DNA from 3 places in the Colwellia sp. SU-HH01217 genome. Region 2 is predicted to be linked to each of the others. Evidence: predicted binding sites of a transcription regulator. Region 2 holds the regulator's gene; each other region holds the start of a gene.
The links. Region 2 encodes LexA, which represses DNA repair genes until DNA is damaged. Its sites were predicted from a motif close to TACTGTATNNNNATACAGTA; they were not measured.
Positions count from the first base shown of each region.

Region 1 (4,450 bases), on a different contig from region 2:
AAGCTTTATTTCAATGATTGTCGCCGTACTTACAGCACGCCCATTACTTGGCGAGTTAGATCAAGCTTTCCAATACATTCAAGAGTTCACTGGATTTTTTACTCCAGGTATTGTTGTGTTGTTTTTATTAGGTATGTTTTGGAGTAAAACCACAGCAAAAGGCGCATTAGCAGCAGCGATTGGCTCTGCGGTACTTTCATTAACCTTTAAGTTAGTTTTTCCTGAATTACCCTTTATGGATCGCGTAGGTTATGTCTTTATTGCTTGTTTGATGTTGGCTGTTTTAGTTTCATTAGCCGATAAACAATTAAGTGAAGCGAAAGCGGTTGATACTAAAGCAATTGATTTTTCAACCAGTACTTCTTATAACATGGCTACAATTGCAGTTATCTGTATATTAACGGCATTTTATGCCGCTTGGTGGTAATAACCCTTTAAAGTAGTGCCAATGAAAAAGCCTGAGTATTAACTCAGGCTTTTCTGTTTAGTGTGGTGTGACTTAGTATTAATTCGGTTGTTAACGGTTCTCTTCAAGTGCTCGAAAAATATCTCTCCAACTTAAAATACCCAGCACTTTTTGAACTTCATCTTCATCAGTAATAGGAATACAAGACACATTATAATTATTAAAGATTGAAATTGCCTGATAAATACCCGCACTAGGTGGTAAAGTGATCACTTTACGAGACATAATTTGATGGGCTTTTTTGTTAAGGGTCGCTATATCTCTTGCCGACTCAACAGGAGTATCGACTTTTGGGCTTATTGCTCTTAGTAAATCCCTATCAGAAATTACACCAACTAACTTACCTCTTTCAACCACTAACAAATGATGGAATTTTGTATTCTCAAAAATATGCTTTATTACCGATAATGGATCATTCATCTCTACAGTAACAACAGTTTTAGACATTATTTTTTCAATACTCACGTGTAAAACTCCCTGCCTATTATGCGCGATACTTTAAATAACTATGACCTAATTGTTACTTATTTTCCATTTAATCTAACGTCAATAAAAGGATTTATTTCAGGAAAACCATTACAAACAATAGAGCCTCCAAGTAATGTACTAGCTAAAACAAGCCCTTCATTTAAACGACTATTACAATTCATTTCATATTTTTTTACTTTAGGAGTATCGGCTTTTTTATTGATTGATGGTTCAATAAAATTTTTAGACATTTTATAGTTTTTCAAGTGTTCAGCCCCACTTTCAATTACATTAGTTGCTGATAAATTTGCTTTTAATTTTTTTAACGAATCTATCGTTGAGACTCTAACAATAGGTTTTGAAACACTTGGCATTGATAGCTCTGATTGAGAATAGATGCTCTGTTCTACTTGTTCTACTTGTTCTACTTGTTCTACTTGTTCTACTTGTTCTACTTGTTCTACTTGTTCTACTTGTTCTACTTGTTCTACTTGTTCTACTTGTTCTACTTGTTCTACTTGTTCTACTTGTTCTACAAGGTTAGATTTTGGTGCTACGTAAAGATAGCTTTTTATCGGTTTGTGCTTAACTTTTTCTTTTACAGTTTTCGATTCAAATGACATAAAAAATAAAAAAATGACCAACACCCCATGAAAAAATAAAGAGGTTAAAAGTGTTTTGTAATTTATTTTTTTCACAAAGTCTTTCTTAAATAATTGATAAAACACTACATTGAATAATTAATAGACCTATTGATAGAGCATAAGTTCCGATATCATTATTAACTATCTTTCATTTAATTTTCACAGCACACAAACGCAATAACTGTACAAAAGAACAGTTAAAATGTATTATTCAACTAACACACGATCATCTAACTCCTTGAATGAAATTATATATTGCCGAAAAACCTAGTTTAGCAAGAGCGATTGTTGACGTGCTTCCTAAACCCCATAAAAAAAACGATGGGTATATCGAAGCTGGTAATGGCGATAAAGTTACTTGGTGTATTGGTCATTTACTAGAACAAGCACCGCCAGAAGATTACGATGTTAAATTTAAAAAATGGCTTGTTGAACATCTCCCAATTATCCCTCAACAATGGCAATTAAAGCCGAAAACTAAAACAAGAAAACAACTCACTGTTATCAAACGACTCATTAAACAGTCAGATATTATTGTCAATGCGGGTGACGTTGACAGAGAAGGCCAAATACTTGTTGATGAGGCCATTAGCTATTGTGGCGCGAGTAAAGCAAAAATAAAAAATGCATTGCGTTGTTTAATCAGCGACATGAACTCTAACGCGGTTAAAAAGTCAGTTAATAACTTAAAGCCCAACAGTGAATTTATTCCATTAGCGGTTTCAGCACTTGCTAGAGCAAGAGCAGACTGGCTATATGGTCTTAACATGACTCGCCTTTGCACGCTTCAAGGTCAAAAGTCTGGCTATCAGGGCGTATTATCAATAGGCCGAGTACAAACCCCTATTCTTGGTTTAGTTGTTAATCGTGATATTGATATTGCCAACTTTGTCTCCAAACCTTTTTATGAAGTGCTTGCCCACATAAAAACCAACAAAGGCGAATTATATCAAGGGAAATGGCAACCTAGTAAAGCCTGCTTACCATACATGGATGAAGAAAAACGTGTGCTTGATAAAAAACTAGCATTAAATGTTGTTTCCCGTATTAATAAGCAACCGGGCAAAATACTCAAGGTTCAACAAGATAAAAAGCAACAACAAGCTCCTTTACCCTTTAGTTTGTCAGGATTACAAATTAGTGCCGCCAAAGCATTTGGAATGAGTGCCAAACAAGTTTTAGATATTTGCCAGCAGCTTTACGAAAAACATAAATTAATTACTTACCCTCGTTCAGACTGCCAATATTTACCCACAGAGCATTTGCAAGATATACCTGCGGTGACTCAAGCGATCAGCCAAGTATCAACTCAATTAGCTAGTTTACTGTGTGACGCCGATTTAACTAAAAAAAGTCGAGCATGGAATGATAAAAAAGTCAGTGCGCATCATGCCATTATCCCTACCGCAAAAAATAAGTCTACGGGCATAATGTCATCACAAGAAGAAAAAATTTACGACCTAGTAGCACGTCAATATCTCGCACAATTTTATCCAAATTTTGAATACAGCGACAAAAAAATTGAAACTGAAATAGCAGGTGGTCTCTTTATCAGTAAACAAAAAGATATTATCAGCAATGGGTGGAAGGATTTATTTAAGAAAGCAAATCCACAAAAAGATGCCAACGAGTTCTCGACTAGGGTTTTACCTCAAGTAAAAGTGGGTGATACCGTACACTGTACTTCAGGTGAGTTAATTGAGAAAAATACCACGCCCCCCAAACACTTTACCGACGCTACAATTTTATCAGCACTTACAGGGATTTCTCGATACGTCTCAGATGCTGATATCAAAAAAGCATTAAAAGAAACTGATGGCTTAGGCACAGAAGCAACTAGAGCTGGTATTATTGAGCTATTATTTAAGCGCCAATTTTTAACTCGTCAAGGTAAAGAAATAAGAGCCACAGATATAGGAAAACAATTAATCACCGCCCTGCCGTTGCAAATATCTCAACCTGATATGACTGCGCTTTGGGAATCTCAGCTTGAAGCAATCAGTAAGCAAACCATTAATTATCAGTTTTTTATAGAAGGAGTGGAAAATAATTTATCGCAACTTATTGAAAGTGTAAAAAACGTTAATTTTACTGGGTTACCGCAATCAACAGTGAAAAGGAGATTTACTAAAAAGCGAGCTGTAAAAAAATAATTTCAATTGAACAGCCCATTTCACTTAATTATAAAGTGTATAGTGCCCATAAAGAATATGTTTCATCAATGTGGGCACTTAAGTTGATTAAACGTAAGATTTATTTACTCGACGCGTTAATCCACAAAATAATGCATAAGCAATTGTTTCTGAATACTTAGCTACACTATTAGCTAAAATATTATCTCCCCAGAGTTCTACATCAAAACCAATGCAGTTTTGTTGATCAAACATTGATAAATCGACCATCATCATATCCATTGATACACGACCTAATATTTGACTTTTCTTACCATTGATATAAACAGGTGTACCATTAGCAGCATGCCTAGGATAACCATCAGCATAACCGATAGAGACAGTACCAACTTGTGTTGTTTTTTTCGCTTTCCATAGCGCATTATACCCAACGCTATCTCCTTCATTAATAGTTCGCTGAGAGATAACTTTGGTTTTAAATGTCATCGATGGCTTAAGTGAATTTGATAACACCTCATTATCAATAGGAGAAGCGCCATATAACATAATCCCTGGTCGTATCCACTGCTGTCTTGTTACTGCCTTGGTTAAAATTGCCGAGGAATTAGCTAAACTCACTTCTCCAGGCAAATCACCAATAGTCTCTATAAATAATTCTTGTTGTTGCCTTGTTGTTGAAGCACTTACATCGTCAGCGGATGAAAAGTGGCTCATATGCACGATACTTTCAACCTGCCTCA
Region 1 is NZ_BAAJLX010000004.1:254,069-258,518, forward strand. It holds gene AC27G3_RS07735 (sodium/sugar symporter) at 1-427, shown strand, start outside; gene AC27G3_RS07740 (CBS domain-containing protein) at 518-931, opposite strand; gene AC27G3_RS07745 (hypothetical protein) at 991-1,632, opposite strand; gene AC27G3_RS07750 (DNA topoisomerase III) at 1,821-3,731, shown strand; gene alr (alanine racemase) at 3,819-4,450, opposite strand, start outside.
Region 1: the regulator LexA is predicted to act here: its motif matches at 1,758-1,777, upstream of AC27G3_RS07750 (DNA topoisomerase III).

Region 2 (4,450 bases):
CACTCCGCCTAAAATTTGGCAATGGAATAATGAAAGTGGCGGTAAATTCGCCAGTATTAATCGTCCTGTCGCTGGGGCAACACGCCAAAAGGAGTTGCCTGTAGGAAAGCATCCTTTACAACTGTACTCATTAGCAACACCTAATGGGGTTAAGGTGACTATTTTATTAGAAGAATTATTAGCCGCAGGTGTTAATGGTGCAGAATATGACGCACATTTGATAAATATTATGGAAGGTGATCAATTTGGTTCAGGGTTTGTTCAGGTAAATCCAAACTCTAAAATTCCCGCGTTAGTTGACACCAATGAGGGGAGTCATTTACCTATTTTTGAGTCTGGTGCAATCTTGTTGTACTTAGCAGAAAAATTTGATGCATTTATTCCTAAAGCGCAAGATCTGAAAGCACAATGCTTATCTTGGTTATTTTGGCAGGTGGGGAGTGGACCATATTTAGGTGGTGGTTTCGGCCATTTTTATGCCTACGCACCAGAGAAATATGAATATCCAATTGAACGATTTACTATGGAAGTTAAACGACAACTCGACGTTCTCGACAGACACTTAGCGAATAATAAATATATGTGCGGTGATCAATACACTATTGCAGATATGGCCATTTGGCCTTGGTATGGTGCATTGGTTGAAAACAAAGTGTATGAAGCAGCAGAATTTTTACAAACACACACTTATAAAAACTTAGTGCGTTGGACAAAAGCAGTTGGCGAACGAGCAGCCGTTAAGCGTGGGGTTATGGTAAATCGTACATGGGGAGAGCTAAACGAACAATTACATGAGCGCCATAACGCCAGTGATTTTGAGTTAAAAACACAGGATAAATTAGTTGATACAAAATAAAACTAGGGTGTAACTTAACGCGCAACTGATCACTTTACGTGAGTATAAGCTCATAATGTTCGCTAAAAACAACCGACCTTGCAGTGTACGGATATAGGTAATATCGTCTGACCACGAAGTATTTATATAATCAGGATTAAATTGTCGATTTAAGTAATTCTGTGCAATAAACGACGTCATACTATCTGCCTTCTTCAGTTTTACAGTTATAGTTAATAAATTGTAAAACTGAAGAGGGAATGTTAGTTTTTCGTTTTTTGTAAATGGAAAAAATTAGTATGCTAAAATGGACTTCAATTGTAATTATAGTTACTTCGTATTTTTTATATAATTATATTTCAAGCACTTCAACAGAAACACCAAATATCCTATTCAGCGAATATGAATCAGAACAAGTTAATAAAGATAATACGATTGCATCCAACATCTCAATTACAGATAAAAATAATAGCCAATGCTTAACAATTGAAGAATATAAGAATCTGGAAGAAGTGATTGAAGGAAATGCTTATATTAATGAAAATTTACTTATTGCAAATGCTGTAGATCAGAGTTTGACTTTCTTGAGTGAAGACGAATTAATTAGAGAATCCAATAGTGGGAATGCACAAGCGATGTTTGTTTTAGGAATGAACTATCAATGGTTTTCTCATCGAAGTTCATTTTATAATCCTTCTCTATCTCTTAGAGATTTTAATGACACACATAAAGAATTAGATATATCTATACTTAAGAAAGCTCGTTTTTGGTTATGGGAAGCGGCTTTAAACGGTGTTTTAATATCAATTCTTGAGCTGGCTAACACATATAAACTGGAAGATGATCTTGGCAAAACCTTCAATGATGAACTCAAAATTAAGTACACTTTGTATAAAGCACTTTATTATAAAGTAAGCCCCAATATAGCTATATTTGAAAATAATACTGCAGAGAAACAAATTAACACATTGAAAAATATAAATAAAAATGAGCTGTCAGAGTTGTTTGAACAGTTATCTCAAAAATGGGTTGATGACAGAGCTGAAATTGGTCTAGGGAAATATATTGAATTGCCTAGACCACCATTAGTTGGAAATGAAAAAACTATAATTTTTTGTAATACTATAAATTTATAAAAAAAGGATTTTTTATAAACAGAGTTTACATATTATTTTTTATATTACTTACTACAACATACAGTAGTGACGCAAATACCCACAAAAAACAAAACACTTGCCATTATTTACAGCCTGTATATACTGACAGTATTTGTCGATAAATAATACAGGACCGTTATGCGCCCTTTAACCCCCAGACAACAGCAAATTTTCGATTTTATTAAGGAAAACATCTCAGCAACGAGCATGCCTCCTACCCGTGCTGAAATCGCTGTCCATTTTGGCTTTAAATCTGCGAATGCTGCGGAAGAGCATTTAAAAGCCTTAGCCAAAAAAGGCTACATAGAAATGTTGGCGGGCACTTCTCGAGGTATACGGTTGGCTGAAGAATTTGCTGAACAAGAAGGTTTGCCGCTTGTTGGCCGTGTTGCCGCGGGTGAACCTATCCTTGCACAAGAACATGTAGAAGAGCACTACAAGATCGATGGCAGCTTATTCCATCCTGCAGCAGATTACTTATTGCGTGTTAACGGCGATAGTATGAAAGATATTGGTATTTTAGATGGTGATTTGCTGGCGGTTCATCAAACAACTGATGTACAACAAGGACAAGTAGTAGTAGCACGCGTTGAAGAAGATGTGACGGTGAAACGTTTTAAACGCGAAGGCAATGTGGTTTACCTACACGCTGAAAACGAAGATTTCTCGCCAATTGAAGTGGACTTAACTAGTCAGCATTTTAATATTGAAGGATTAGCTGTTGGGGTAATTCGTGCGGCAGACTGGATGTAAGTGATCTACTGTTTTTCATGAAATATAATCCTTTATTCGTTGTGAAATTACCTAGGCGTAAAAACCAATGGTGATTTCACGTCTTATACTATGTTCCTAAACTCGGTTTAAAATATAGTTAACAATTTGAAAAGTAGGTAAATAATTATTTTACTCCCCTCTAGCTTGATAATTTTTCTTAATTCAAGACAAATTTCGCGTCAATAGCTGCTAGAGAAGTATTTGTTAAGCCGAACTTAGGTTAAGTTATATTTCTGTATAAAAAACAACCGCTAACTGTTGTTTTATTCTTCTCTTAAATTATTTTAATTTCTACTGAACAAAAAACGCACAGCCCTTGTGTGTATAGCTTTTCATTCTTTTTAGAGTTAATACTCAATTGAATTTATTAAAGTTTATTTCTTTTCTCTTCAAATTATGGATTGACCTAGATCAAATTTTAAGTGATTCTAGATTAGAAACCGTACAAAAATAGCACGAAAAATAATAATAAAAGTGTGAAGATTTCTGTTTGTTTTTTCGTCACACTGATTTAGCTAAAATAACAATAACAAGTGGCAAAACATTTGATCCAGTGAGTTCGGATTTACACTGTGACCTCGTTTTGTTTTCTACTTCAAGAGGAAGAGGGGATGTCGAGTGAAGAGAGGTAACCTAGGTTGGCTGTTGCTGGGAAGTTTATTTACCAGTTCAGCTTGGGCCGATATGAGTTTAAATTTAACCAAAGGTGTGACTAAGATCAGTGAAGAAGTTTACGATCTTCATATGTTAGCCCTTTGGATATGTACTGCAATTGGTGTGGTTGTTTTTGGCGCGATGTTCTGGTCTATGGCTTTTCATCGAAAGTCAAAGGGTCATAAAGCTGCAGACTTTCATGAAAGCACCACTGTCGAAATTTTATGGACAGCAATCCCCATTGTTATTCTTATTGCTATGGCAGTTCCTGCCACTAGCACGCTTATTGAGATGGAAAATAACGATGACTCTGATGTGACTATTCAAGTCACTGGCTCTCAGTGGAAGTGGCATTATAAATATTTCGATCAAGACTTAGAGTTTTATTCAGTTTTATCTACGCCTCGCGATCAATATGAAAACAAAAATGGTGCTGGTACTCAAAAAGGCGAGCATTATTTACTCGAAGTAGATAAAGCACTGGTTGTGCCTATCAATAAGAAAATACGTTTTCTAATTACTTCAGACGATGTTATTCATTCTTGGTGGGTGCCTGCTTTTGCAGTAAAACAAGATGCTAATCCTGGATTTATTAATGAAGCTTGGGCGATTGTAGATAAACCTGGTGTATATCGTGGCCAATGTGCAGAGCTTTGTGGTAAAGATCATGGCTTTATGCCCATTGTCGTTATTGCGAAGACTGAAGCTAATTACGCTAAGTGGTTAGACGAACAACATCAATTAGCAGCCAATGCCGCGCAAGCTGAACAAGCATCACTTAATGCATCTGCTTCTATGGATGACTTAATGGCGCTGGGTGAAACAACTTACACTGCACACTGTGCTGCATGTCATCAGCCTTCTGGCTTAGGTTTACCACCTGCATTTCCTGCATTAAAAGATAGCCCTATTGTTACTCAAGGTTCAATTGATGAACATATTAATATTGTCTTCAATGGCCGCGCTGGTACGGGTATGCAAGGCTATGGCAAACAGCTTAGCTTAAAAGAAATTGCTGCTGTAGTAACTT
Region 2 is NZ_BAAJLX010000009.1:111,521-115,970, reverse strand. It holds gene yghU (glutathione-dependent disulfide-bond oxidoreductase) at 1-856, shown strand, start outside; gene AC27G3_RS12350 (hypothetical protein) at 839-1,036, opposite strand; gene AC27G3_RS12345 (hypothetical protein) at 1,135-1,971, shown strand; gene lexA (transcriptional repressor LexA) at 2,131-2,745, shown strand; gene coxB (cytochrome c oxidase subunit II) at 3,451-4,450, shown strand, end outside.

Region 3 (4,450 bases), on a different contig from region 2:
CTTTAACAATGCCAAATGGCATTATTTTAATATCGCGCTGTACTTCTTCGTCGTCAAAACGACGACCAATTAAGCGCTTAATCGCAAATAATGTATTTTTTGGATTGGTCACTGATTGACGTTTAGCAGGTTGTCCTACTAACGTTTCGCCTTCTTCAGTGTAAGCAATAATAGAAGGGGTTGTACGATCGCCTTCTGCATTTTCAATAACACGTGTTTTACCACCGTCTAAAACAGCCACACATGAGTTAGTTGTTCCTAGGTCAATACCAATAATTTTGCCCATCTTGGGAGCTCCTATTTTAATAATCGGCAACTTAACAAATAAAGTAAGCTGCGTTTAAATAATGAATCATTTGTCGTTGAATAATAAATGGGGGCTTGAAAAGCCTTTTCAACTCTTAAAAGCGAAAAAAGTAAAAAAATGTGTATTCAACACAAATAACATGAACACTTATCGGTACATAAATGCTAAACGCTACATTTTTATTAGCCTAGCAAGGCATAAAAAACAATTCACTTTTAATTATTTAATAAATATTTGATTAAAAATACTATTATTCCACAAAAAAAAAAGCTAAACACTATGGTTTAGCTTTTCGTTTTTTATCTATTAAAACTATGCAGTTGCATCAACACTTGGCGCGGCTTTAGATACCATTACCATCGCAGGCCTTACTAAACGACCATTAAGTTCATAGCCTTTTTGCATAACAGCAATAACAGTGTTCGGGGCTACACCTTCTACTTCTTGCATAGACATTGCTTGATGAAGTTCTGGATTAAATGGTTGATCTTGTGGATCGACAACTTTTACACCAAATTTATCTAAAGCAGACATCATGCTTTGTAATGTCAACTCTACACCTTCAGCAAGAGCTTTTTGTCCCTCATCTTCTTTATCTACACTGCTAATCGCACGTTCTAAGTTATCAACAACAGGTAATAACTCAGCAGAAAACTTTTCTAAAGCGAACTTACGTGCTTTCTCGACATCTTGTGCACTTCTGCGGCGTACATTATCAACTTCAGCTTTTGCACGAACAACTGAATCTTTTTGATCGTTCACTGTTGATTGTGCAGCAACAAGCGCTAATTCAAGCTCATTAATTTTTTCTTGTTCCGCACTAATAGCTTCATGACCATGTTCATGTTGCTCTTCAACCTGTTCTTCGGCTTGCTTAATAATATCTTCAGCAACTTGCTCTGGTGTTAAATTAGCACCATTTTCATTTGTAGACTCTGTCGTCATGGAAAACTCCCAATTTCTGTTTAAACTAACGAAATAAATTATATCAATGAGGCTAATTATGGGGCTTTGTTTTTCTGATTCAAGCTTGAAAAGAAATTCATTTAATAAAAGTCAACTTTACAAGTGCATAAAATACAGCGAAACTGCAAATATGACAGTAAGTTATTAGGGTATACTGCTCTTTAAAGTTTGTCTGTGTAATGACACAAAGATCATCACATCCTAGATATTTAGTTAAGAAATTAGCATATGAAACAACTATACAAAACGATAGGGTTAATTGGTAAACCTAATCATGAAGGTGCGAAAGCGACTATAGAGACCTTGCTCGAACACCTGCAAAAAAATAATTATCAAGTACTTGTAGAAAGTTCAGTTGGGCTTTCGCTTAATATTGAAAACCTCACAATAACTTCATTAACGGATATTGGCGACCAAGCAGATCTAGCGATTGTTGTTGGTGGTGATGGCTATATGCTTGGTGCCGCAAGAGTATTAGCAGGTTATAACATTGGTGTAATTGGTGTTAATCGAGGAAACTTAGGTTTTTTGACTGACCTTTCTCCTAGTACTTTACTTCCTCCTCTTGATGCAATTTTAAGGGGCGGATCTAGATCAGAACAACGCTTTATTATTGAAGCTGAAGTCTATCGTCATGGTAAACTAAAAAGCTCTAACAGTGCTGTTAACGAAGCAGTACTGCATGCCGGTAAAGTGGCTAGTATGATAGAGTTTGAGGTTTATATTGATGGTGTATTTATGTTTAGCCAACGTTCAGATGGCTTAATTATATCAACACCAACAGGATCTACCGCGTACTCGATGTCAGCAGGCGGTCCAATTTTAACCCCTAACCTTAATGCATTATCATTAGTGCCTATGTTTCCTCATACCTTAACTAGTCGACCAATTGTCGTAGATGGTGACAGTGAAATTAAGCTTATACTTGCCAATGAAAATTATGAGAACTTACAAGTAAGTTGCGATGGTCATGTGATCTTATCGGTAATGCCTGGAGATGAAGTAATCATAAAGAAAAGTGAATGTGGTTTAAGATTAATACACCCATTAGATCATGATTACTTTAACGTTTTACGGAGTAAATTGAGTTGGGGCAACAAACTTTATTAATCATATATAGTTTGGCTAATAAATAAAGTTGAAGTTTTTTTAAACAAAAATTGTAAAACAGCTTGCACTAAAACCAGTTACTGTATAAATTAACAGTAACTGGTTTTTTCGTAATTAACGACGATTATTTAAAAAAGCGTTTATTACATTTTGGAGCTACTATGCTTTTACAATTAAATATTCAAGATTTTGCTATTGTTCGCTCACTCGATATCGATTGGCAAAAAGGCATGACAACCATAACAGGCGAAACAGGAGCAGGAAAATCCATTGCTATCGGCGCTCTTGGGTTATGCTTAGGACAAAGAACAATAACAAATGTTGTAAGACCTGACTGTAAAAAAGCAGATTTAGCAGCTACATTCGATATTAAACATAATAAAGTAGTTAAAAAGTGGCTAACAAATCATGACTTAGTGAGTGATAACGACTGTATTTTAAGACGAGTTATCTCCGCAGAAGGACGTTCAAAAGCCTATATCAATGGTAGCCAAGTCCCCTTAGCACAGTTAAAAGAAGTGGGACAATTTTTAATTAATATCCATGGCCAGCATGATCATCAACTTATTGTAAAAGCGTCTGAACAGAGAAATTTGCTCGATAACTATGCTGATCATTTAGAGCTAATAAGTGATGTGAAATATCACCATCAAAAGTGGCAACAACTTAATGCTGAATTAACACAGCTTCAAAGTGAAAAAATATCAAGAGACGCCAAGCACCAACTATTACAATATCAAGTCAGAGAATTAGACGAATTTGCTTTGCAACAAGGAGAGTTTAATACACTAGAAAGTGATTTTAAGCGCTATTCTAATGCACAAGACTTACTGAATGAAACCTTAGGCGCTCTCCAATCGCTTTCAGAAAATGAACAATTTAATATTCTGGATTCGCTAAATCACACTTGCGAAAATATTAATGCTTTAGCTAAAGTCGACAAAAGTTTAGCAAACGTTGCCCTTTCCCTAAATGAGGCGCTAGTACAAATTCAAGACGCAGATGCTGAATTGCACCATTACTATGAACAGCTTGAATTAGATCCACAAGCTTACGCAACCATTGAAAGTCGTTACTCTCAAGCTTTACAATTGGCTAAAAAGCACAATACTGCTCCTGAAAATATTGTACAGCTACATGCTGAATTATCATCAGAACTTATTTCATTAAGCGGTGATGAAACAAGGTTAATTAGCCTTAATGATGAAATTGAACAAGCCAAACAAAATTACTTTTCTGCAGCTCAATTATTATCAAAATCAAGAACCGCTGCGGCTAAAAAACTCAGTAAATTAATTAGTGGCAGTATGCATGAACTAAATATGCCTGATGGTGAATTTTTCATTAATGTTGAGCAAGATACATTAAATAACTTAGAGCAATTAAGTAGTAACGGACTAGATAACGTGAAATTTTTAGTCAGTATTAATAAAGGACAACCTTTAGAGGCCATGCATAAAGTAGCATCAGGTGGCGAATTATCACGTATTAGCTTAGCCATGCAAGTTATATTAGCGAGTAAAGTTGTAACACCTACCTTAATATTTGATGAAGTAGATGTTGGTATCAGTGGTCCTACAGCTGCAATGGTAGGGAATAAACTGCAACAATTAGCAAGTAATACACAAGTTATCTGTGTGACCCATTTACCTCAAGTAGCGAGTAAAGGTCATCAACAATTATTTGTTGCAAAATCTTCTGACAGCCAACATACAGAAACAACTATGACTGAACTAAATCCTAAAAATCGCGTCAAAGAGATTGCACGTCTGTTAGCAGGTGACAAAATCACTGAATTTAGCATGGCAAATGCACAAGAATTACTAGCGAGTTAGTTTTTTTTGGCTATTTGAAGGATTTTTTAAAAAAGCCATGGAATCTTCAACCTCGCAACGTTATTATTGCTGCTTACTTTTTAGAGGATGAATGTAAAACATGTTGTTTCGAGTTTTAACAGTTGTATTAGCTTTAACAATTACAGGTTGCTCAAGTTGGATTTACCGTATCGATATACCACAAGGTAATTACCTTGAACAAAAAGATATCGACAAATTACAAATTGATATG
Region 3 is NZ_BAAJLX010000007.1:10,745-15,194, reverse strand. It holds gene dnaK (molecular chaperone DnaK) at 1-286, opposite strand, end outside; gene grpE (nucleotide exchange factor GrpE) at 620-1,252, opposite strand; gene nadK (NAD(+) kinase) at 1,502-2,383, shown strand; gene recN (DNA repair protein RecN) at 2,545-4,218, shown strand; gene AC27G3_RS10390 (outer membrane protein assembly factor BamE) at 4,319-4,450, shown strand, end outside.
Region 3: the regulator LexA is predicted to act here: its motif matches at 2,462-2,481, upstream of recN (DNA repair protein RecN).